3 regions of the Pantoea phytostimulans genome follow, and region 3 is predicted to be linked to each of the others. Evidence: predicted binding sites of a transcription regulator. Region 3 holds the regulator's gene; each other region holds the start of a gene.
The links. The regulator LexA, encoded in region 3, represses DNA repair genes until DNA is damaged. The targets are predictions, from matches to a motif close to TNCTGTATGTACATACAGNA.

Region 1 (7,351 bases), 1.2 Mb from region 3:
CATTTCGTCTGCTGCCTGGCGACCAAACGCTAACAGTAAGATTTGATCTGGTGCCGAGAGTTTACGCTGCATCAGCCAGCCTGCACGCGCAACCAGCACCGAGGTTTTGCCGCTACCTGCTCCAGCCAGTACCAGCAGCGCATCCTCACCGTTAACCACGGCTTCACATTGCGAAGGATTGAGCGGTGTCGTTTCGACGGTGGAGAAGAAATCTTTATAGTGCGCCAGCATTTTCGCTGTCCAGTCACCATTGCGCACTTTTAATGCGGCTTCGCCCTGATCCAGCCAGTGCTGGCAGAAGGCCCAATCCTCGCGGGTATGATCGAATTCAGTGAGGCGCGACAAAGGCAATGGCAAGGCGTCGAATTGCTTTACGATTTTCTCTTTTAATGACTGGAGCTCGCTTCGTTTTATCCAACGATCCTGATCGCCAAACCCGTTGATCTCTTCACGCAAGGTATGAAGCACCTCACGACATACAACACTCATTTCGTGACTCCAACTTTGCCACGATTGCAGAAGGTAATGATGAAAACGCTGCGTTTCCTGCCATTCGGTGCCGTGCAGTCGCACCACTTTATCTTCAGCTAATAAGAACTCAAGTTCGCCCCACACCAATCCGCGCTTGCAGGTAATATTCAGCAATTGGTTAAAAGGAATTAAATACTCATGCTTATCCCCGCTCACTTCTACGCCAGCTGCGAGTAAACGAACCCGATTATAAGGATGTTGAGCAAGTCGCTTGCCCATGGATGTTGCTTTCAGTTCCACGTCCACACCAACGACTAAGAAAAGGATTATGCGGAGTTTACCTGTCAGACACTTGGCGCTCCAGCCTTAAAACAGGCTAAACTTGGCGGCACATCTTGCGAAATGCAAAAGGAAAAGATTGTCATGCGCACCGTTTTAAATATTCTCAACTTCGTCTTGGGCGGTTTTTTCACCACGCTGAGCTGGCTTTTTGCCACGCTGGTCACCATCGTCTTGATTTTTACGCTGCCACTAACGCGTTCCTGTTGGGAGATCACTAAGCTGTCATTGCTGCCTTTCGGTAATGAAGCGGTGCATGTGGATGTACTGCGTCCTGATGATAAGAGCCATATCTTGAACAGCGGCGGTACCTTACTGAATATTTTATGGTTGCTGTTTTTTGGCTGGTGGTTATGTCTGGCGCACATCTCTGCGGGCATCGTTCAATGCCTGACAATTATTGGTATTCCGGTCGGCATTGCTAACTTCAAGATTGCCGCTATCGCACTATGGCCGGTGGGACGTCGCGTCGTTTCGGTTGAGGAGGCGCGTGCCGCACGCGAAGCCAATGCCCGTCGTCGCCATTAATATGATGTCGAAATCGCTGCCTGGCTGGCGGCAATATTTGTTCAACAGCACCTGGCGCTATTTGTTGCGCATCTTTTTTGCCCTGGCTGGCTGTGCAGCGGTGCCTTGGTGGTTGAATCAAATCGAATGGACCATTCCGCTTACTTTGGGCGTAGTGGCTGCCGCGCTGGCAGATTTAGATGATCGCCTGACGGGTCGCCTGAAAAATTTACTGATTACGCTGCTGTGCTTTTGCATCGCTTCCGTTTCCGTTGAACTGCTTTTCCCGCACCCCATTGCTTTCATTATTGGTCTGGCGCTCTCTAGCTGGGGATTCATCCTGCTGGGTGCATTGGGGCAACGTTATGCCACTATCGCCTTTGGCGCCCTTCTCATCGCTGTTTACACCATGCTTGGCATCGGCCTGTTTGAGCAATGGTATATGCAACCCATGCTGCTATTGCTGGGCGCGCTGTGGTACAACCTGCTGACGTTACTGGGCCACATGATGTTTCCGGTACGGCCCGTTCAAGAACAACTGGCGGGCAGCTATTCGCAATTGGCGCGTTATCTTGAAGCCAAAGCCAATTTGTTCGATCCCGATGCGAATGAGCATGATGACGCTTCGTTAATCAATAATGCGATGGTGAACAGCCAGCTGGTGGCGCAACTCAACCTGACCAAAACAACATTGCAGAGTCGTTTACGCGGTGACCGCGGCTCTCGGGGAACGCGTCGCAGCTTGCATTATTACTTCGTGGCGCAGGACATTCATGAACGCGCCAGCTCATCACATCTGCAATACCATTTATTACGCGGTGACTGGCGTTACAACGAAATTCTGTTCCGCTTCCAGCGTCTGTTGAATATGCAGGCTCAGGCTTGTCGGCAGCTGGCGCAATCTATTTTGATGCGTGAGCGCTGGGAACATGATGGTCGCTTTGAGCGGGCCTTTGATCGTTTGCAAAAAGCTATAGAAAGGCTGGAACAGCGCGAGCCGGAAGCCACACATATCCGCGCACTTTATTGGTTATTACGAAACTTGCAAGCGATTGACGCTCAGCTGGCATCCATTGAATCGGAGCAAGCGCTGGGCGGAGACGATCCACAACACAGTGATAATCTGCTGTCCCGTGAAGGATTAAGTGGATGGAGTGATATTCGACTGCGATTCAGTCGTCATTTATCGCCCTCTTCCGCCCTGTTTCGCCATGCGGTGCGTATGTCAGTGGTTCTGTGTATTGGTTATAGTTTTATACAGATCACCGGGGTTGAGCGCGGCTATTGGATCTTGCTCACTAGCCTGTTTGTCTGTCAGCCCAATTACAATGCCACACAGCGGCGACTGGCATTACGTATCGGCGGTACGCTGGCGGGAATCGCTATTGGTTTGCCGGTACTGTGGTTAGTGCCTTCCGTCGAAGGCCAGTTGATTTTGATTGTGCTGAGCGGTGTGCTGTTTTTCGCTTTTCGCCAGGTGCAATATGCGCAAGCGACGCTCTTTATCACTTTATTAGTATTACTCTGCTTTAACCTACTGGGCGAAGGGTTTGAAATTGCCCTGCCGCGTGTCGTTGATACCTTGCTGGGCTGCGCTCTGGCATGGTTTGCGGTGGCATTTATCTGGCCTGACTGGCGTTTCCGTCAATTACCTGCTGTCGCTGAACGCACCTTAAATGCGAATTGCCGCTATCTTGATGCAATCATGGAGCAATATCATCAAGGCAAAGATAATCGGCTGGCTTACCGTATTGCTCGCCGTGATGCTCATAACGCTGATGCAGAACTGGCTTCGGTGGTATCAAATATGAGCAGCGAGACGCGGCCGGACCAAAAAACGCGGGAGTCTGCTTTTCAGTTGCTCTGCCTGAATCACTCATTTCTTAGCTACATTTCTGCTCTTGGTGCGCATCGCGACAAAATCTCAGAACCTGAACTCCTCCAATTGCTGGATGATACCGTTTGTTATGTTGAGGACGTTTTACAAATAGATACCGTTACCGATAGTCAAGCTGAAGCGATGCGCGTTTCGCTCGCTCAACGTATTACTGAACTGGCTACCGATCCGGAAACGCGTGCGCCGCTGGTGTTACAACAGTTGGGATTGCTGGTTTCGCTGTTACCCGATATTGCACGCCTGCGTCGCACGCTGGTCAGGCATTAACGCACTGAACCTTCCGTACCAGACTAGCGCTTAACAGTATCCTTATACCATTCACTCAACTCAGCCCTTACCGCTGGCGGTAAGGCTGCATGGTGATGACCTGAGATAGCACCCTGCAACGCCAGCAAAGTATTCAAGCCAACATGCTTGTTAATTGCCTTTAACTTGAGCCAACATTGTTTGGCCCCCATTTCACGCAAATGTTTCACTGTGCAGATTCCAGCTTCTCGCAAAAGCATCTCAATGCGAAGGCTGAGATTAGGCAAATCTTTTAATCTCAGTGAGACATGTCTTGTCAATAACTCACCCTGGGCAGCCTGAAGCGCAGACGCCGAGAGCGCAAGAAGGTGCTCAGCGTTTTGCCACAGGGCCTCGTCAACTTTGAAATAGTTTAGGCTGACGGGTAAACCGCGTTTGCGAAAGATCAATGGCTCTAAAGGGCGTTCAATAACATACTCACGTAACGCTTCACTGGCGCGCAGATAGAGTTCGTCCTCATTCACCAATGCGAAAACGACCTTTTCTACGGCTAACGTGTACCCCCCAAATTGTGTGCGTGATTCTATTTTTCCTAATGGTGACAAGCATTCTTTTGAACGTTCAATAACCTGATGTACTTTCTTCATAGTCCCACCTCCATGTACAGGAAATTTCTCAAATAGCTTTGTATTCAGCCACTTAGAAGATAAGAAAAAGTGATAACAGGTTCAATGAATAAATGCATTCTTGCCCAACCTTGTGTCGTTTTTGCGAGCTGCTGTCAGAAATTTGGGTTGATCTTTATGCGTGATGACATTACTGTATATTCATACAGTCAATTGTTGAGTGATTAATTTATGCGGACACAACATACGAATAATGCACGCGATGCTCACCGTTATGCGTCTTCATCCATGCCACAGCAAAACAGCGGCTGGATAACCGAGTTACGCTACAGCGAGCAACCGGGTATGATGCAAATGTTGCTGTTACCGCTGTTGCAGCAGTTAAGTCAGCAATCTCGCTGGCAGCTGTGGCTCACGCCAGCGCATAAACTCAATCGAGCATGGTTGCAGCAGTCAGGTTTGCCACTGGATAAAAGCATGCATATCGCTGATTCAGATCGGCTCAATGCTGTAGAAACAATGATTAAAGCGTTAAGAACGGGTAATTACAGCGTGGTACTGGCCTGGATTCCCTACGAACTGGATGAAGAAGAGCGTCGTGAACTTGAACGTGCGGCGGCTGAAGGTGAAGCTTTAGGGCTCATTTTGCGTTCAAGCAATCCTGCCGAAGCGCCTCTCCGACCACAAAACGCGCTAAAAATTCAGTCGGATTTGTTTCATTAAGTAAAAATGGGATTTATCTCAGGCTATTTTTCTTATCGTTCATCGCTAAGCCACTGATTCTGTTACCTCCTGTATTGACAATGGCTTAGCACCTTTTTTACCCATTTTGCGGTGGCGATAATACAAGGCCAATTGTTAGAATTTGTGTATAAACGGCTGTTTTTTTACAGTAGCGCCTCACATCATACTTGTAAGTTTCCAATCTCGTTGTAGACTTTATCTCGCCAGGGTGCTCAATAACCTCCGTTTTTTCGGTAGAGTCATAAGCGAGCGTTTTGACCCGGCGAAGGATTTAAACCAAGAGCAACCTTTTTGCTCATTGCCTATTTGGATGATAACGAGGCGCAAAATGAAAAAGACAGCTATCGCAATTGCAGTGGCACTGGCTGGCTTCGCTACCGTAGCGCAGGCCGCTCCGAAAGATGACACCTGGTATACCGGTGCTAAACTGGGCTGGTCTCAGTATCACGATACTGGTTACTACGGTAACGGTTACGAGAACAATGACGGTCCAACTCATGAAAGCCAACTGGGTGCGGGTGCATTCCTTGGTTACCAGGCAAACCCATACCTGGGCTTCGAGCTGGGCTATGACTGGCTGGGTCGCATGCCTAACAAAGGCGACGTGACTAACGGCGCATTTAAAGCACAAGGCGTTCAGCTGGCTGCTAAACTGAGCTACCCAATTGCTGACGATCTGGACGTATATACTCGTCTGGGTGGTATGGTATGGCGCGCAGACTCTACTCAGACTAACCCAACGACTGGCCGCATCAGCGACCACGACACTGGCGTTTCTCCGCTGGCAGCAGTGGGTGTTGAGTACGCACTGACTCAAAACTGGGCTACTCGCCTGGACTACCAGTGGGTTAACAACATCGGTGACGCAGGTACCGTTGGTGCACGTCCTGATAACACAATGCTGAGCGTAGGCGTTTCTTACCGCTTCGGTCAGGATGTTGCTGCTCCAGCACCAGCTCCTGCTCCAGCACCAGCTCCAGTTGTTGAAACCAAGCGTTTCACTCTGAAATCTGACGTTCTGTTTACCTTCAACAAAGCTTCTCTGAAGCCAGAAGGTCAGCAAGCTCTGGATCAGCTGTACAGCCAGCTGAGCTCAATGGATCCTAAAGATGGTTCCGTTGTTGTCCTGGGCTTTACCGATCGCATCGGTTCAGAGCAGTACAACCAGAAACTGTCTGAGAAACGTGCTCAGTCAGTTGTAGATTACCTGGTATCTAAAGGTATCCCGTCTAACAAGATCTCTGCACGTGGCATGGGTGAATCTAACCCAGTTACTGGCAACACTTGTGATAGCGTGAAAGGCCGTAACGCCCTGATCGACTGCCTGGCACCAGATCGTCGTGTAGAAATCGACGTTAAAGGTATCAAAGACGTAGTAACTCAGCCTCAGGCTTAAGTTAATACGTAAGAAAAACCCCGCTCAGGCGGGGTTTTTTGTATCTGGTGATCATGCTGGAAAAATAAAGCAATAATTCAGAAGGTCGTTATTCATTTTCTGTACTCGATTTTCCCAAGATAGCCTGCAGATCTTGTTTAAGGCTCGACATCTGGGTTGCATACTTCTCTTTACGTTCCGCATCTTCAATCAATTGCACAATGGTTTCAGACAAAGTGCTGTTCCGCCGTTGCGCTAGCCCTGCCAGTCTTTGCCAAACCAGGTATTCCAAATCGATAGATTTTTTGCGGGTATGTTGATGCTCGGCGTTGAAATGACGCTTTCGGCGCGCGCGGATGGTCTGCTTAAGGCGGTTATCCAAATCAGGATGAATATGCTGGGCAATCCATTCACCCACATCTACCGGATGGTTTTCCATCGCCAACAGCACGTCTACCGCAGCTTTCGCCGCACTTAACTCAAGGTGACGCGTGATCAGTTCACCTTCCCGATGCTTTTTCACCAGGTATTTCCATTTCCATCCACATTCAAGATTTTCGAGTTGCTGGTATTTCATCGGAATCTCATCGTGATCACGTAACAATCTAAGAATAACAGCTTTTTTCCCGGATGTAGCAACGAAAAACATGTTGCCGCCGTCACATCTTCAATTGGAACTCTGCCGTGATTAACAAGGGTGATTCCTGTATAATCGCGCTTTTCTTCAATCAGATAAATGCGATTATTTTGACCAGCACTCAACTTACGTGGCAAAACTTACAGCCGGATAGTTCGCAATACCAATCCGTATTCTCCCGAATTGCTGATGAAGAGACCGATTCACTCGCATCGGTTCAGCCTCGGCTGCTCAATGCGCTGGCGCATTTACATCATCAAACACAAGGTTTTCCTCTGTTGTTAATTCGCAGTCAGGAAAATCGAGATTATCTTTCGCTTATTGCGCAAACTGCACAACGCTTCTCGGCTAATGCAGCCACATTATTTGGCGGTGATTACCATATCATTGCAGATAACGTCACGTTGCAACCGCCTTCCAACAAAGATCGCCCTTTTACCAGTCAAGGTGAAGTGCATTTTGCGGAATGGATTGAGATGGAGCAATTGTTTGGCTGCGTTCGTTCACAT
Region 2 (7,351 bases), 1.5 Mb from region 3:
CTTGATTGTGGCCTGCGTTCAGCGTGTACTGGCATCCCATCATCCGCAACCTTCCCTGCTTCACGGCGATCTCTGGCCTGCAAACTGCGCTAGCAGTGTACAAGGCCCGTGGATTTTTGATCCGGCCTGTTACTGGGGCGATCGTGAATGTGATTTGGCAATGCTGACCTGGTTTGAGGATTTACCGCGTCAGATTTATGAGGGTTATCAGGCAGTTTGGCCGTTACCTGATGGTTTTTCGCAGCGACAACCGGTTTATCAACTCTACTATTTGTTGAATCGCGCCAATGTCTTTGGTGGTAACTGGCTTGGCGAAGCGCAATTCGCCATTGGCCAGTTATTGGATGAAGATGAGTTAACACAGCATCAGGCCAAACCGGCCTGATTGCTTAAACGAATCCCAGCAGGGAGAGCGCGAAATATCCCGCTATCGCAATGACGACAGGCAAAACATAAAGCGGAAAAACCTGTAGGAACAGGGTGTGACGCGGCACACGAATCTTCTCTTCTAATTGCTGACGCGAGCGCCCTTCGCTGCCTTTTGCCTGCTCAAGGATCATTTGATCCTCAACACCTTCTTTTATATGACGCGCCTGGCGCCCCATGCGTGAACCTGATGCTTCCAGCGCCAGCCCCACAAAAATCAGAATATAGATAATCCAGAAGCCGAGATTCATTTGACCATTAAAATCGGGCACCGGCGAGTTATGCCAGAAGAAGCCAAGGAATGGCGTATTGAAGCGCACCATATCGATTATTACATGCACAAAATCCAGCATCACAGCATCAATACCTGGCTGCTTTTCACTGTGCTTAAACATAAAGCTCAGCACGGAAATTACTGTTGAAAGCAATGCCAGCAAAAAGATTATCCAGCCAGCGACGCGCTTAAGGATGGCGATACGGCCAGCCTGTTGATAGGTCATGATATCTCCTGAACCCAAAATCCAATGTGCACTCAGTCTACCTGCGCAGGGGGAAATTTCCCAAAAAAATGAGCCTACTGCGCCCGTTAAGCACACCTCATGCCGTCGTGTTAAGGTAGCGCAAACTTAATAAGGAGACGTCGTATGTCTTATCACCGCCCTGTTCTTGCTGCCTTATTCGATATGGATGGATTGATTATCGATTCTGAACCTCTCTGGGATCAGGCTGAAATGGATATCTTCTCGACGCTGGACGTTGACCTGACGCGCCGTAATGAGCTGCCTGACACACTCGGCCTTCGTATCGATCAGGTGGTGAGAATGTGGTACGAAACACTGCCGTGGAATGGCCCAAGCCAACACGAAGTGACGAACCGCATTATTGCGCGTTCGCTTTCACTGATTGAGGAGACGCGTCCGCTGCTTCCAGGCGTGAAAGAGGCGTTAGAACTGTGTCAGCAGCAGGGAATGAAAATTGGCCTCGCTTCTGCTTCACCGCTACATATGCTTGAGCGCGTATTAGAAATTTTTGATTTGCGCGCCTACTTTGATGTCCTGGTTTCTGCGGAATCCTTGCCTTACAGCAAACCGCATCCGCAGGTTTATCTGGATGCCGCTGCCAAACTCGGTATCGATCCCTTGAACTGCGTCACGCTGGAAGATTCGTTTAATGGCATGATTGCCACTAAAGCCGCACGTATGCGCTCTATTGTTGTACCCGCAGCCGAATACCGTGACGATCCGCGTTGGTCGCTCGCCAATGTTAAACTCGACGCGCTCACTCAGTTAACCGTTGCTCATCTTCAAGGCTAAATTTAGCCCGCCAGCAGGCGGGCTTTTATTTACCAAAGTTCAGAGAATTGATCTCTGCCGCAAATAAATAAAACAACGTTTCATTTTTATTGAATTCACATACCACTCTGCCTAAGATGCGCAAAGAATCCCCCAACCGGGGCGCGCACAACAATTTTGCAGAGAGGCCTGAGATGGACGTTCGTCAAAGCATTCACAGCGATCACGCCAAGCAGTTGGATACCGCCGCGCTTCGTCGCGAATTTCTGATTGAGAAAATCTTCGAAGCAGATACCTACACGCTGACCTACAGCCACATTGATCGCATCATTATCGGCGGTGTAATGCCGGTAAAAAGTACCGTTAACTTCGGCGATGAGCTCGGCAAGCAGTTTGGCGTGAGCTACTTTCTTGAGCGACGCGAACTCGGCGTGATCAACGTAGGCGGGCCGGGCGTGATTGAGGTTGATGGCAAAACCTGGGAAATCGGCAATCAAGAAGCGCTGTATGTCGGCAAAGGTGCCCGCAACCTCAGTTTCCGCAGCGCCAATCCCGATCAGCCCGCTAAGTTTTATTACAACAGTGCGCCCGCGCACAGCACCTTTCCTGATAAAAAAATCACGCTACAAGAAGCCTCGTCGACAACGTTAGGCGATGCAGCCACATCCAATCGCCGCACAATCAACAAATTCATCGTGCCCGATGTTTTACCCACCTGCCAACTGACCATGGGTTTGACCAAACTGGAAGAAGGCAGCTTGTGGAACACCATGCCATGTCACACTCATGAGCGCCGCATGGAAGTCTACTTCTACTTTGATATGAGCGAAGAAACTGCGGTGTTCCATATGATGGGCAAGCCGCAGGAGACACGCCATTTGTTGGTACACAATGAGCAAGCCGTCATCTCGCCTAGCTGGTCAATTCACGCTGGCGTGGGTACACAGCGCTATACCTTTATCTGGGGCATGGTGGGTGAAAATCAGGTCTTTGATGACATGGATCACGTCAAAATCAGCGAACTGCGTTAAGCAGAGGAGAAGCAAAATGATACTGAATGCATTTAATCTGGAAGGTAAAGTGGCGCTGGTAACCGGCTGCAACACCGGTTTAGGACAAGGAATGGCGCTTGGACTGGCGCAAGCAGGTTGCGATATCGTTGGTGTCAACCGTGCCGGTCCTGATGACACCCAAAGCAAAGTCGAAGCGCTGGGTCGCAAATTTTGGGCCGTGCAGGCCGATCTTACTCATCCTGAAGTGGTTTCTCAGGTTGTCGAAGAAGCCGTCGCCGCCGCCGGTAAAATTGACATTCTGGTAAACAATGCCGGCATTATCCGTCGCGAAGATGCGCTGAACTTCAGTGAAAAAGACTGGGATGATGTCATGAACATCAACAGCAAAAGCTTGTTCTTTCTCTCTCAGCAGGTAGCACGCCAGTTTATTGCCCAAGGTCACGGCGGCAAGATCATCAACATTGCCTCCATGCTCTCCTTCCAGGGCGGGATTCGCGTTCCTTCGTATACGGCTTCAAAAAGTGCAGTGATGGGTTTAACCCGCCTGATGGCCAATGAATGGGCAAAACACCACATCAATGTAAATGCCATCGCGCCGGGCTATATGGCGACCAATAATACCGAGCAGATACGTAACGACGAATCACGTAGCGAGGAAATTCTTGGCCGCATTCCAGCCGGACGCTGGGGTAATCCTGATGACATGATGGGACCGGTTGTTTTTCTCGCTTCTGCCGCCTCCGACTATATCAATGGGTATACCCTCGCCGTTGATGGAGGATGGCTGGCACGTTAATGATTTGGGCGGGCCACGTAACGTTGCCCGCTATTATTTGAAAAAAATTAACGCTTCGTTACAGCGTCACATGTTCTCATTTACTGGTTAAATCCCTATACTGGATGCATCGACAGTTTTTTGCAGCCAGGTTTTATCATGACGGGCGAAGGCCACATCATTTTTGCCATTGCCAGCGCTATATTCGCTAAACGCGCCGAACTCACGCCAGTGATGGCGGAAGCGGATTGGTGGCATTTGATCCCAGCAACGTTACTTACCTGCTTGCTGCCCGATATCGATCACCCTAAATCCCTGCTCGGCCAACGATTAAGATGGATTTCTCAGCCTATCGCACGCGTCTTTGGTCATCGCGGATTCACTCACAGCCTGCTGGCAGTCGCTGCGGCATTATGGTTGTTTCAAGTCAACGTTCCCAAAGATTGGCCGCTTCCGGCTGATGTGCTGCAAGGCATGACGCTGGGTTATCTCAGCCATATTGTGGCAGACATGCTTACACCTGCCGGTGTACCGCTGTTGTGGCCCTGCCGCTGGCGTTTTCGCTTGCCGATTCTCAGAAGCCAAAAAGGCAATCAGCTGGAACGTGTTTTGTGCCTTGGCTTGGTGGGATATGCCCTGTGGTTTCCGGTCGGAATGCCTTCCTTTGGTGCAAACGGTTGGCCCAGCCAATTGTTTGATACGCTGCAAAATGGCGTCGGTCGCCTTATCTCTGCACAAAGCGCACAGTAAACAGACAAATCACGACATTAAGTTATAAAGCATTCCATTTGGATATAAGGCTGCACCACAACCTGCTGATACCATTCGGTCAGGCTTAATTCGTGATTAACATTATGCTGCATACCGCTTACTTTCTGCAGCATTACTCTGGAGTTTCAGTATGGACCTTCCTCTTATTCTCAATATTGTGGCTTTTGTGCTGCTACTGGCGCTGCTTTCGCGGTTCGGTCGCAATTCATGGAGCCTGTCGAAAAAAGTGCTGACCGGTTTAGTGATCGGTGTGCTTTTTGGTTTGGTATTACAGCTGATTTATGGTGAAAACAGCGCAACGCTGAAAACCTCCATTAGCTGGTTCAATATTGTCGGTAATGGTTATGTGCAGCTCCTGCAAATGATCGTCATGCCGCTGGTGTTTGTCTCCATTCTCAGCGCCGTGGCACGCCTGCATAACGCCTCGTCATTGGGTAAAATCAGCGTACTTACTATTGGTGTGCTGCTGTTTACTACGGCGATTTCAGCGTTGGTTGGCGTATTTGTTACCGGCCTGTTTGGCCTGAGCGCTGAAGGTTTAGTGCAAGGTGTGCAAGAAACCGCGCGCCTGAGTGCTATTCAAAGCAACTATGTTGGCAAAGTTTCCGATCTCAGCGTTCCACAACTGCTGCTCTCCTTTATCCCAAAAAATCCCTTTGCCGATCTGACAGGCGCGAACCCAACCTCGATCATCAGCGTGGTGATTTTTGCTGCTTTCCTCGGTGTAGCTGCACTCCAACTGCTGAAAGATGATGAAGTAAAAGGTCAGCGCGTGCTGGTGGCGATTGATACGCTGCAATCCTGGGTAATGAAGCTGGTACGTCTTATCATGAAGCTGACGCCGTATGGCGTGCTGGCGTTGATGACCAAAGTGGTTGCCGGTTCGAACCTGCAAGACATTGTTAAACTCGGCAGCTTCGTAGTGGCCTCTTATCTGGGTCTGGCAATGATGTTTGCCGTGCATGCGCTCCTGCTGTCGGTAAATGGCATTAATCCGATGCGCTTCTTCCGCAAAGTTTGGCCGGTAATTACCTTTGCTTTTACCAGCCGCTCCAGCGCTGCCAGCATTCCATTAAGTGTTGAAACGCAGACGCGTCGCCTGGGTGTTCCTGAATCCATTGCCAGTTTTGCCGCCTCATTTGGTGCCACCATCGGTCAAAATGGGTGTGCTGGACTTTACCCAACCATGCTGGCGGTAATGGTGGCGCCTACCGTCGGTATCAACCCATTTGATCCACTGTGGATTGCGACGCTGGTTGGCATTGTTACGCTTAGCTCTGCAGGCGTAGCAGGCGTGGGTGGCGGTGCGACTTTTGCTGCGCTGATTGTACTGCCTGCAATGGGCCTGCCGGTAACGTTGGTGGCGCTGCTAATCTCCATCGAACCGTTGATTGATATGGGCCGTACCGCCTTGAACGTGAATGGTTCAATGACAGCAGGCTCGTTGACCAGCCGCTGGTTAGGTTTAACAGACAAAAAAGTGTTGGAAAGCGACGAGCACGCCGAGCTGGCGCATCGCTAAATTCAGCCCAAAGCCTGGCAACTTTACGCCAGGCTTTTTTATCTTCCCGCAGAAAATCCTCCACAATTTCTCGCCATCATGGCGGCCCCGTTAAGAAAGCGTTAAGCGTAGTAAGCAGGCGAAAAATCGCTGTTTTTCAGCTTGTCTTTACCCGCTAAAAAGAGAATCCTGCAGGCAGTCTTAGTAGGAGAATACGCATGAAAAAAGTTATCGCCTCGGTGCTGGCGTTAACCCTGTTATCGCCTGTTTTTGCCTTTGCTCATCCTGGTGATTGGGGGCATGGGCCGGGTCCACATTGGGGAGGCGGAGGTCCACACTGGGAGGGTCCAGGTCGACTGGGTTTCCTGCCTGACGCCGCTACCGCCGTATTGATTGGTGGACTCACCTATTACCTGCTCAATGGCAGTTACTATCAGCGACAGGGCGACAATTACGTTGTCGTTGAGCCTCCTGCTGAACCTTCCGGCGGCGGCATGCGCGTCCTGGACTTTAACGGCAAGCGGTTTTATGTGCAGGAAGGTCACTACTATCAGCGTGAAATCAACGGCGATTATGTTGAGGTCCCGCGCCCTTCGGGTTTATAACCCCGTAACGAAAAACGGCCCGTCATTGACGGGCCGTTTGTTTTCAATCTGCGATTACTGATTAGCTTGTGGGTCAGTATCGTACTCAGCACAGCTCTGGAAGCCATAATTCATAACGCGACCGGTATCGCTATAGCTCACGAAGTAGGTCTGCGGTTTTCCATCGCGCTCGCCCAGTACATAAGTCTGGCAAGTGCCGCGTGCGTGAACCATCGTGATTTCAGTTGACGGCGTACCGGCGATTTGGCGAACCTGATCGCGCGTCATCCCTTTTTTAACATCCTTAACTACCGGCTTAGTCACGTAGCTTTCTGCGCGATCGTAAGTCGTACAACCAGACAGAGCAGCCAGCGTCAGCGCCGCAGCGATACATCCCATCACTTTATTCATCTTGTTGTTCCTCATTTTTTGTCCATGTCAGAGAAGCCTGGAACATAAATGCAGGTTTATCAAGTTTATGGCGAACTTTAAGTGCAGCCCGAAGCGTCAGGTTTTAGTAAAGAAAGCTGTTTTGACGTCAAGGCATCCGTATAATCGCCAGCGAGAATAAGCACTCTCAAAACTATTATTTGGAGTTGGCATGACTAAACAGCGTGAAGCCCGAGAAGAACGCCATCGTACCCGCAAGGATGAAATCATCTCAGCGGCGCGTCACTGCTTTCGCCAATTCGGTTTTCACGCGGCCAGTATGGCGCAGCTGGCAAGGGGGGCAAATCTCAGCGTCGGGCAAATTTATCGCTATTTTCCCAGCAAAGACGCGCTGATTGAAGAGATGGTAAAGCGCATAGTCGACAACAAAGTTGCGGCCATGAGCGACCATTTCGACGCCCAGCACATTGCGACCCTGCTTGCCTGTCGCATAACGCTAAGCGAGGAGGATGAAATGCTGATGCTGGAAGTGGCTGCCGAAGCGAGCCGCAATCCACGCGTGGCAGAAATACTGAGCGCTGCTGATGAGCGTATTTTCA
Region 3 (7,351 bases):
ACGACAGGCCGCGCAAGGCAAGAAACACCATGACTGCCAGCCATAAAGCGTGGTTACCCAACCACGGTAAAGTCAGTAAGGTAATGAAATAGCCTAACGCCGCAATCGCCATACTGTTACGCATTTCACGACCCCGCGTTGCACCAATGAACATTCCGTCTAGCAAATAACACCAAACGCCGACTATCGGCATAATGATTTGCCAGATTAGATAGCGATCTGCCATTTGCCGTAGTGCGTCGATTGAAGTGAGCATAGAAACGATATACGTGCCAAACAGGATGTAAATCAATGAGAAGAAAAGTGCGACCAGGAAAGCTTGCCGACAGGCGGCGCGCCAGACACGCAGCAATTTAGTGCCATCTTTAGCACCATGCGCTTCGCCTGCAAAGGCTTCTACGGCGTAGGCGAATCCGTCAAGCGCATAAGCGGTGAATGTGATGAACATCAGCAATACCGCATTGACTGCGACGACATTGGGCCCGATACGGGCACCTAACAGGGTCAGCGAGGCAAAACAGAGTTGCAGCATGAGCGAACGCAGCATGATATCGCGGTTAAGTCGTAACAGTCGGCGCATATCTCCGCGCCAACTCTGTTTGAGCAACGCCATATTGATACCCCGCAGTTTCAACACGCGCCATACCATGGCTAATCCCACCGCCAGGGTGACATATTCTGCCAATGCGGTTGCGGTTGCCGCCCCAGCGACCCCCCAATGCAAATCAAGCACCAGCCACAGGTCGAGCAAAATATTGACCAGATTGCCCACTACCAGCAGGATCACCGGCGCTCGCGCATATTGCACACCCAGCAACCAGCCCAGGATCACCAGATTCGCCAGCATCGCGGGGGCGCTAAGCCAGCGAATATGGATAAACAGCGTTGCCTGCTCCAGCACTTGCGGATTACCGCCAATCATATGCGTGGCAAGCTGGCTGACAGGGTCGCGTAAGAAAATGAAAATTACGCCGGCGACAAGCGCCATCATCAATGGCTGAGTCAGGGCACGAGCCAGCGCAGCTTTATCATTCGCACCGAATGCTTGTGCCGTTAAACCGGTGGTGCTCATACGCAGGAAAAGCAGCAGCATAAACAGGAAGCTAGTGATAGTGGTGCCTACAGCGACGCCGCCGAGGTAAACAGGACTATCAAGGTGCCCAATAACAGCGGTATCGACCAATCCCAGCAGCGGGACGGTGATATTAGAAAGGATCATCGGCAGCGCAAGCCGCCAAAGATTTTTATCAGTTGCAGTCAAAAAACGCATTCGCAAATCCGTGCTCAGCGCCGCTGCATCAGCAGGTAAGACAGCAGCGGCTAAATTTGGGCAGACAGAATAGCATCAGACTGGCGAACAAAAGCGACTATAGGAAGATTACAGCCACTCGCCGTTGCGAACGACGCCAACAGCCAGACCCTCAATGGTCAGCGACTGGGCACGCGTATCGACCACAATCGGTTCAAAGTCGTTATTTTCTGGCAGAAGATGAACAATTGAACCCTGTTTTTTCCAGCGCTTAACGGTGACTTCATCATCAATACGCGCGACAACCACTTGTCCGTTACGCACATCTTGCGTTTTGTGCACCGCCAACAAATCACCGTCCATGATGCCGATATCTTTCATCGACATACCGCTTACGCGCAGCAGGAAATCAGCGGAAGGCTTAAACAGACCGGGATCAACTTTGTAATGCGTTTCAATGTGTTCTTGCGCCAGCAGCGGTTCACCTGCGGCCACGCGGCCAATCAGCGGTAAACCTTCCGAGGCTTCTTCTTCCATTAACAGACGAATACCCCGAGAAGCGCCAGAAACAATCTCAATAACGCCTTTACGCGCTAATGCTTTGAGATGCTCTTCTGCCGCATTGGGTGAACGGAATCCCAGCTGTGCGGCAATTTCTGCACGCGTTGGCGGCATGCCTGTTTGATTGATGTGATCGCGAATCAGGTCATAGACCTGCTGCTGCCTGCTGGTTAACGCTTTCATCCCGCCCCCTGGTTGTTTATACAGTCGCTGTGAGTATATACAGGTATTGGTGAAATGGAAACCAAAAGTCAGGCAATAATCAGCCGTTTGACGGGTTCTGGAAAGCCTATCGCAAATGCGACCAAAGCAAAGCGATCCAGACGAAAACGGCCAGTAAGATACTCAGCAAGACGGCGGCTGAACCCATATCTTTTGCACGCCCGGCAAGGGGATGGTGCTCCTGCCCGATGCGGTCAACAACAGATTCAATCGCACTATTGAGGATTTCAACGATGACCACGAGCACGACGGCCCCAATCATTAATACGCGAGAAACGGTGTCCACATCCAGCCAACACGCTACCGCAATGGCGATTAACGCGGCGATAGCTTCCTGGCGGAACGCCGCTTCGTATTGCCATGCAGCACGAAGACCTTGCCACGAATAACCGGCAGCCTTCACAATTCTAATAAGACCGGTGGCATTATTTGCCATATTATGGGAACCCTTTCAACGGATTGACGTCAATGTCTGGGCTGCCAGCTAATGGCACCACCACAGATCTTCGCTGCGCTTTCTGGTATGCTTGCGGCGCTTTGCTAACAAGAGGCTTCATGTTGTCTATGTCAGGTTGGCGTAAACTTTATTATAAATTACTGAATTTACCACTCTCGTTTTTGGTAAAGAGTAAGGCTATTCCGGCCGATCCCGTTTCTGAACATGGTCTGGATCCTACCCGGCCCATTATGTATGTTCTGCCGTACGATTCGAAGGCCGACTTACTGACATTACGCGCGCAGTGCATTAAGCACGATCTGCCCGATCCCCTCTCTCCACTCGAGATTGATGGCTCGCTGCTTCCACGCCACGTTTTTATCCACGATGGCCCGCGCGTATTTCCCTATTTTGTGCCCAGCGTTGAGTCGGTGAAAATCTTCCATGATTACCTCGACTTGCATCGCAACAATCCGGCACTCGACATTCAAATGCTGCCGGTAACGGTGATGTTTGGTCGGGCACCGGGGCGCGAAGTTCAGGGTGAAGATACGCCGCATCTGCGCGTTTTAAATGGTGTACAGAAATTCTTTGCGGTGATTTGGCACGGGCGCGACAGCTTTGTGCGTTTCTCACCCACCGTTTCGCTGCGCCGCATGGCGACTGAACACGGTACAGATCAATCCATCGCTCAGAAGTTAGCGCGTGTTGCGCGTATTCACTTTGCACGTCAGCGTCTGGCCGCGATCGGCCCCCGTTTGCCGGCTCGTCAGGATCTCTTTAATCGGTTACTGCAATCGAAAGCGATTGAGAAAGCCGTTGAAGATGAGGCACGCAGCAAAAAAATCTCTCATGAAAAAGCGCAGCAAAATGCGGTTGAGATGATGGAAGAGATTGCAGCCAACTTCTCTTATGAGGCGATTCGCGTTACCGACCGCGTAATGGGCTGGTTGTGGAGCCGTCTTTATCAGGGCATTAACGTCAACGGCGGCGAGCGCGTACGTCAGTTAGCACAAGATGGTCACGAAATTGTTTATGTGCCTTGCCATCGCAGCCACATGGATTATTTGCTGCTCTCTTACGTGCTTTACCATCAAGGATTAGTGCCGCCTCACATCGCAGCGGGTATTAACCTCAACTTCTGGCCTGCTGGACCGATTTTCCGTCGTTTGGGCGCCTTCTTTATTCGTCGTACTTTCAAAGGCAATAAGCTTTACTCCACCGTATTCCGCGAATATCTGGGTGAACTGTTTACCCGCGGATATTCCGTTGAGTACTTTGTCGAAGGTGGACGCTCTCGCACCGGTCGCTTACTTGATCCCAAAACCGGTACGCTGGCAATGACGCTTCAGGCGATGCTGCGTGGGGGTAATCGTCCGATTACGTTAGTGCCCATTTACATCGGTTATGAACACGTGATGGAAGTCGGCACCTACGCTAAAGAGTTACGTGGCGCAGCCAAAGAGAAAGAAGGCTTTATGCAGATGGTGCGCGGCTTGCGTAAGCTGCGCAACCTGGGCCAGGGCTACGTCAACTTTGGCGAACCGCTGCCGCTGGTTAATTATCTCAACAAGCGAGTGCCAGAATGGCGTGATGCAATCGATCCTATTGAGCCACAACGCCCAAGCTGGCTAACGCCAACGGTGAATGACATCGCCGCGCGGTTGATGGTGAGGATTAATGAAGCAGGCGCTGCCAATGCCATGAACCTGTGCGTGACAGCCCTGCTCGCTTCGCGTCAGCGCTCACTCACGCGTGAACAATTGATTGAGCAGCTCGAATGCTATACCCAGCTACTGCGTAACGTGCCTTACTCACCCAACTCAACCGTGCCGGATCTTACCGCCGAAGCGCTGCTTGATCATGCAATGGGCATGAACAAGTTTGAAAGTGAGAAAGACAGCATTGGCGATATCATCATTCTGCCGCGTGAGCAGGCGGTTTTGATGACGTACTATCGCAACAATATTCATCACATGCTGGTGATGCCGTCGCTGATTGCCGCTATCGTGCAGCAGCATCCGAATTTGAGCGAAGCTGAGTTGTTGCGTCAGGTTAGCCTGATTTACCCCATGCTGAAGAGTGAACTTTTCCTGCGCTGGCAAACCGATGAGTTGCCGCAGCTGCTGTCCAATTTCTGTGAAGAACTGGCGCGTCAGGGCCTGATCACTATCGAAAATGGTCAGTTACGTTTTACTGCCGCACGCTACCGTACTCTGCAACTGCTGGCGGCCGGTATTCGCGAAACGTTGCAACGGTATGCCATTACTTTCTCGATTCTAAGCGCTAAGCCTGCGATTAACCGCGGCACGCTGGAAAAAGAGAGCCGCACGTTAGCGCAGCGCCTTTCAGTTCTGCACGGCATCAATGCGCCGGAGTTCTTCGACAAAGCGGTCTTTACCTCACTGGTGCTGACGCTACGCCACGAAGGCTATATCAGCGACAGCGGTGATGCAGACGTGTTACAGACGCAGGCAACCTGGCTTATTTTGGCCGACCTGGTTACCAGCGATGTACGCCTGACGATTGAGAGCGCAGTGGCGCACGAATAAGCGTTTGGTCATATTGATGTCAAAAAAAGGCGACCTCTTTAAACAGGTCGCCTTTTTATTGAGTGCCAAGAATGCGTTAGAAAATATGGCTGAACGGCGCCGTATTCATCAGCACACCGATAAACAGCACCAACCCAACATAGTTATTGTTGAGGAAGGCCTGAAAACAGGGCTGACGCTCGCGCTGGGCAATCAGTCGCTGTTGATGCACAAACAGCGCAGCAGCCAATAATAAAGACCAGTAAAACGCGCCATTTAATTGCAGTAATAAACCTACCCACGCCATCAGTATTAGCGTTGCCAACTGCAGTAACCCAATGATCAGTTTGTCAAAACGACCAAACAGAATCGCTGTCGACTTCACGCCAATCTTCAGATCATCATCGCGATCAACCATGGCATATTGCGTGTCATAAGCCACCGTCCAGCAAATATTAGCGATGAATACCAGCCAGCAAACAAAAGGTAAGGACTCACTAACTGCGGCCCACGCCATTGGAATAGCCCAGCCGAATGCCGCCCCCAGCACCACCTGCGGCAAATGGGTATAACGCTTCATAAAAGGATAAACCCAAGCCAGCGCCAGCCCCACGACGGAGAGCAGAATAGTCATCAGGTTCATGGTCAGCACCAGTACGAATGCCACTAATGCCAACCCAACAAACAAATATTTTGCCTCTTTTGAACTCACCGCACCGCTGGGTAACGGGCGATTTTGCGTGCGCTGGACGTGACCATCCACCTTGCGATCGGCATAGTCGTTAATGACGCATCCTGCAGCACGCATCACGATAACGCCCAAAACAAACACCACCAGTACGGAAATGGGTGGCACCGCCATGTTAGCCAGCCACAATGCCCACAGCGTAGGCCACATCAACAACAAGGTGCCAATCGGTTTATCGATACGCATCAGGCGGCTGTATGCCTGCAACTTACTCATTTGTAATGTCTTTTGCACAATGCAATTCCTTAACCCCGATCGCGATAGAGCGGCGAAGCGGGCAAAAACAGTTCAGTCAGCAGCAGTGGTTTACCTGACAAGCGCAGGCGAGAGCGACGGCCCCATAAATCATCGACCTTTCCCGGCTCGATAAAATCACGGCTCAACGTTGAAGAGGAGAAAAGATAGCGGCCAAGCGGGCGTGTGCCTAACTGCTGCAACATTGCCTCCAGGCCATTCAAGGTACTTTCCGGCACCACCGTTCGCCCGGCCAGCCAGGGTTCGTCGTCACCGAAAAGAATAATTTCACGCAACCAATAGCGTTCATCGTTTGGTAGCAACGTCAGTTCGTCCGTAAGTTCGCTGGCGTTAATGAAACCTTCGCGCACCGGCTGCACCGTTACTCGCTGACAATGTTGCTCAAAGCGCCGCGTCATGGAATCTTCTTCCATCAACCAATCCAATAGCACAGGCGAAAGCGTCGGTTGCGTGGGCGAAAGCCAGTTGAGCGCACGTAATAGGCTGAGCGCATCTTGCGACATAGCACCACTCCCAAAAATTTGCAGGGCGCTAGTTTAACGCAGAGCGGCCCAGTGAACACCTGTCGTCGTGCAGAACCCTTAGCTGGTTTATTCGCGTTTTAGTCGCTGACTGTTTGCCAGCCATAACGTTACAACCAGCACCAAAATGGCGGCTGAATAGCACAACGTATCGAACGGATTTTTGTGGTCAACGATGATCAGACGAATAATCGCCGTAATACCGATATACACGAAATAGCGTAATGGGAAGTGATAACCCGACTGAAAATACTTAACAATCAAGGCAATAAACTCAAAGTAGAGGAAATAGATCACGATTCCATCAATCAGCAAATAGGACGAAGCCTGTTCGCTGCTGTTGAGTAAAACATTGGCTAAATGGATGGTTTCTTTACCAAGGAATACCACCAATATAATGGCCAGGCTCAGCAGACCTAAATTCAGCACCCATTGCAATACGGTTGCAAAGTGCTGCGCCATAGGATTTTTTTCACTCATGTTGTGTCTCTGAAAAGTCGATTATTCGCTGGCGCTATCATGCGTTAGCGTGACGCAAATCACAATCATGCTTCCACCTCAACACAGAGCGCGTCGTAACGCCAGTATTCACAATCGCAGTCAATGACCTGCTTCTGCTGGTTGCGATTGATTCGCGTGATAAGCAAACCTGGGCTGCCGGCTGCGACATTTAGCGCCGGGGCGGCAACGTCGGGTAAGGGGCCAGGGAGAATGGTGAAACGTGCGCCGCCGTAGCGAATGCCGTAACGCTGATCGTAGAGATCGGTCAGAGAGCGCGTAAGATCTTCGGAAAGCAGGCCGGGAAAAAAGTGTGGATTGAGGTAATGC

Region 1: sulA (SOS-induced cell division inhibitor SulA) is a predicted target of LexA. The motif match lies at 4,278-4,297, and genes of this name have one in related genera.
Region 2: ACF2G4_RS04100 (metal-dependent hydrolase) is a predicted target of LexA. The motif match lies at 3,626-3,645, and genes of this name have one in related genera.

What each region holds. Positions count from the first base shown of each region.
Region 1 covers NZ_CP173698.1:584,509-591,859, reverse strand. The annotation lists gene helD (DNA helicase IV) at 1-771, opposite strand, end outside; gene ACF2G4_RS02745 (YccF domain-containing protein) at 895-1,338, shown strand; gene yccS (YccS family putative transporter) at 1,340-3,481, shown strand; gene ACF2G4_RS02735 (TfoX/Sxy family DNA transformation protein) at 3,505-4,107, opposite strand; gene sulA (SOS-induced cell division inhibitor SulA) at 4,318-4,809, shown strand; gene ompA (porin OmpA) at 5,159-6,226, shown strand; gene matP (macrodomain Ter protein MatP) at 6,315-6,782, opposite strand; gene ACF2G4_RS02715 (Lon protease family protein) at 6,890-7,351, shown strand, end outside.
Region 2 covers NZ_CP173698.1:854,423-861,773, reverse strand. The annotation lists gene ACF2G4_RS04125 (fructosamine kinase family protein) at 1-385, shown strand, start outside; gene ACF2G4_RS04120 (YniB family protein) at 390-926, opposite strand; gene hxpB (hexitol phosphatase HxpB) at 1,071-1,739, shown strand; gene kduI (5-dehydro-4-deoxy-D-glucuronate isomerase) at 1,913-2,749, shown strand; gene kduD (2-dehydro-3-deoxy-D-gluconate 5-dehydrogenase KduD) at 2,766-3,527, shown strand; gene ACF2G4_RS04100 (metal-dependent hydrolase) at 3,666-4,256, shown strand; gene ACF2G4_RS04095 (L-cystine transporter) at 4,408-5,799, shown strand; gene ACF2G4_RS04090 (DUF6515 family protein) at 5,997-6,383, shown strand; gene osmE (osmotically-inducible lipoprotein OsmE) at 6,438-6,773, opposite strand; gene ACF2G4_RS04080 (TetR/AcrR family transcriptional regulator) at 6,964-7,351, shown strand, end outside.
Region 3 covers NZ_CP173698.1:3,390,001-3,397,351, reverse strand. The annotation lists gene dinF (MATE family efflux transporter DinF) at 1-1,270, opposite strand, end outside; gene lexA (transcriptional repressor LexA) at 1,379-1,993, opposite strand; gene ACF2G4_RS15865 (diacylglycerol kinase) at 2,100-2,468, opposite strand; gene plsB (glycerol-3-phosphate 1-O-acyltransferase PlsB) at 2,597-5,020, shown strand; gene ubiA (4-hydroxybenzoate octaprenyltransferase) at 5,097-5,963, opposite strand; gene ubiC (chorismate lyase) at 5,993-6,505, opposite strand; gene psiE (phosphate-starvation-inducible protein PsiE) at 6,593-7,003, opposite strand; gene ACF2G4_RS15840 (UTRA domain-containing protein) at 7,069-7,351, opposite strand, start outside.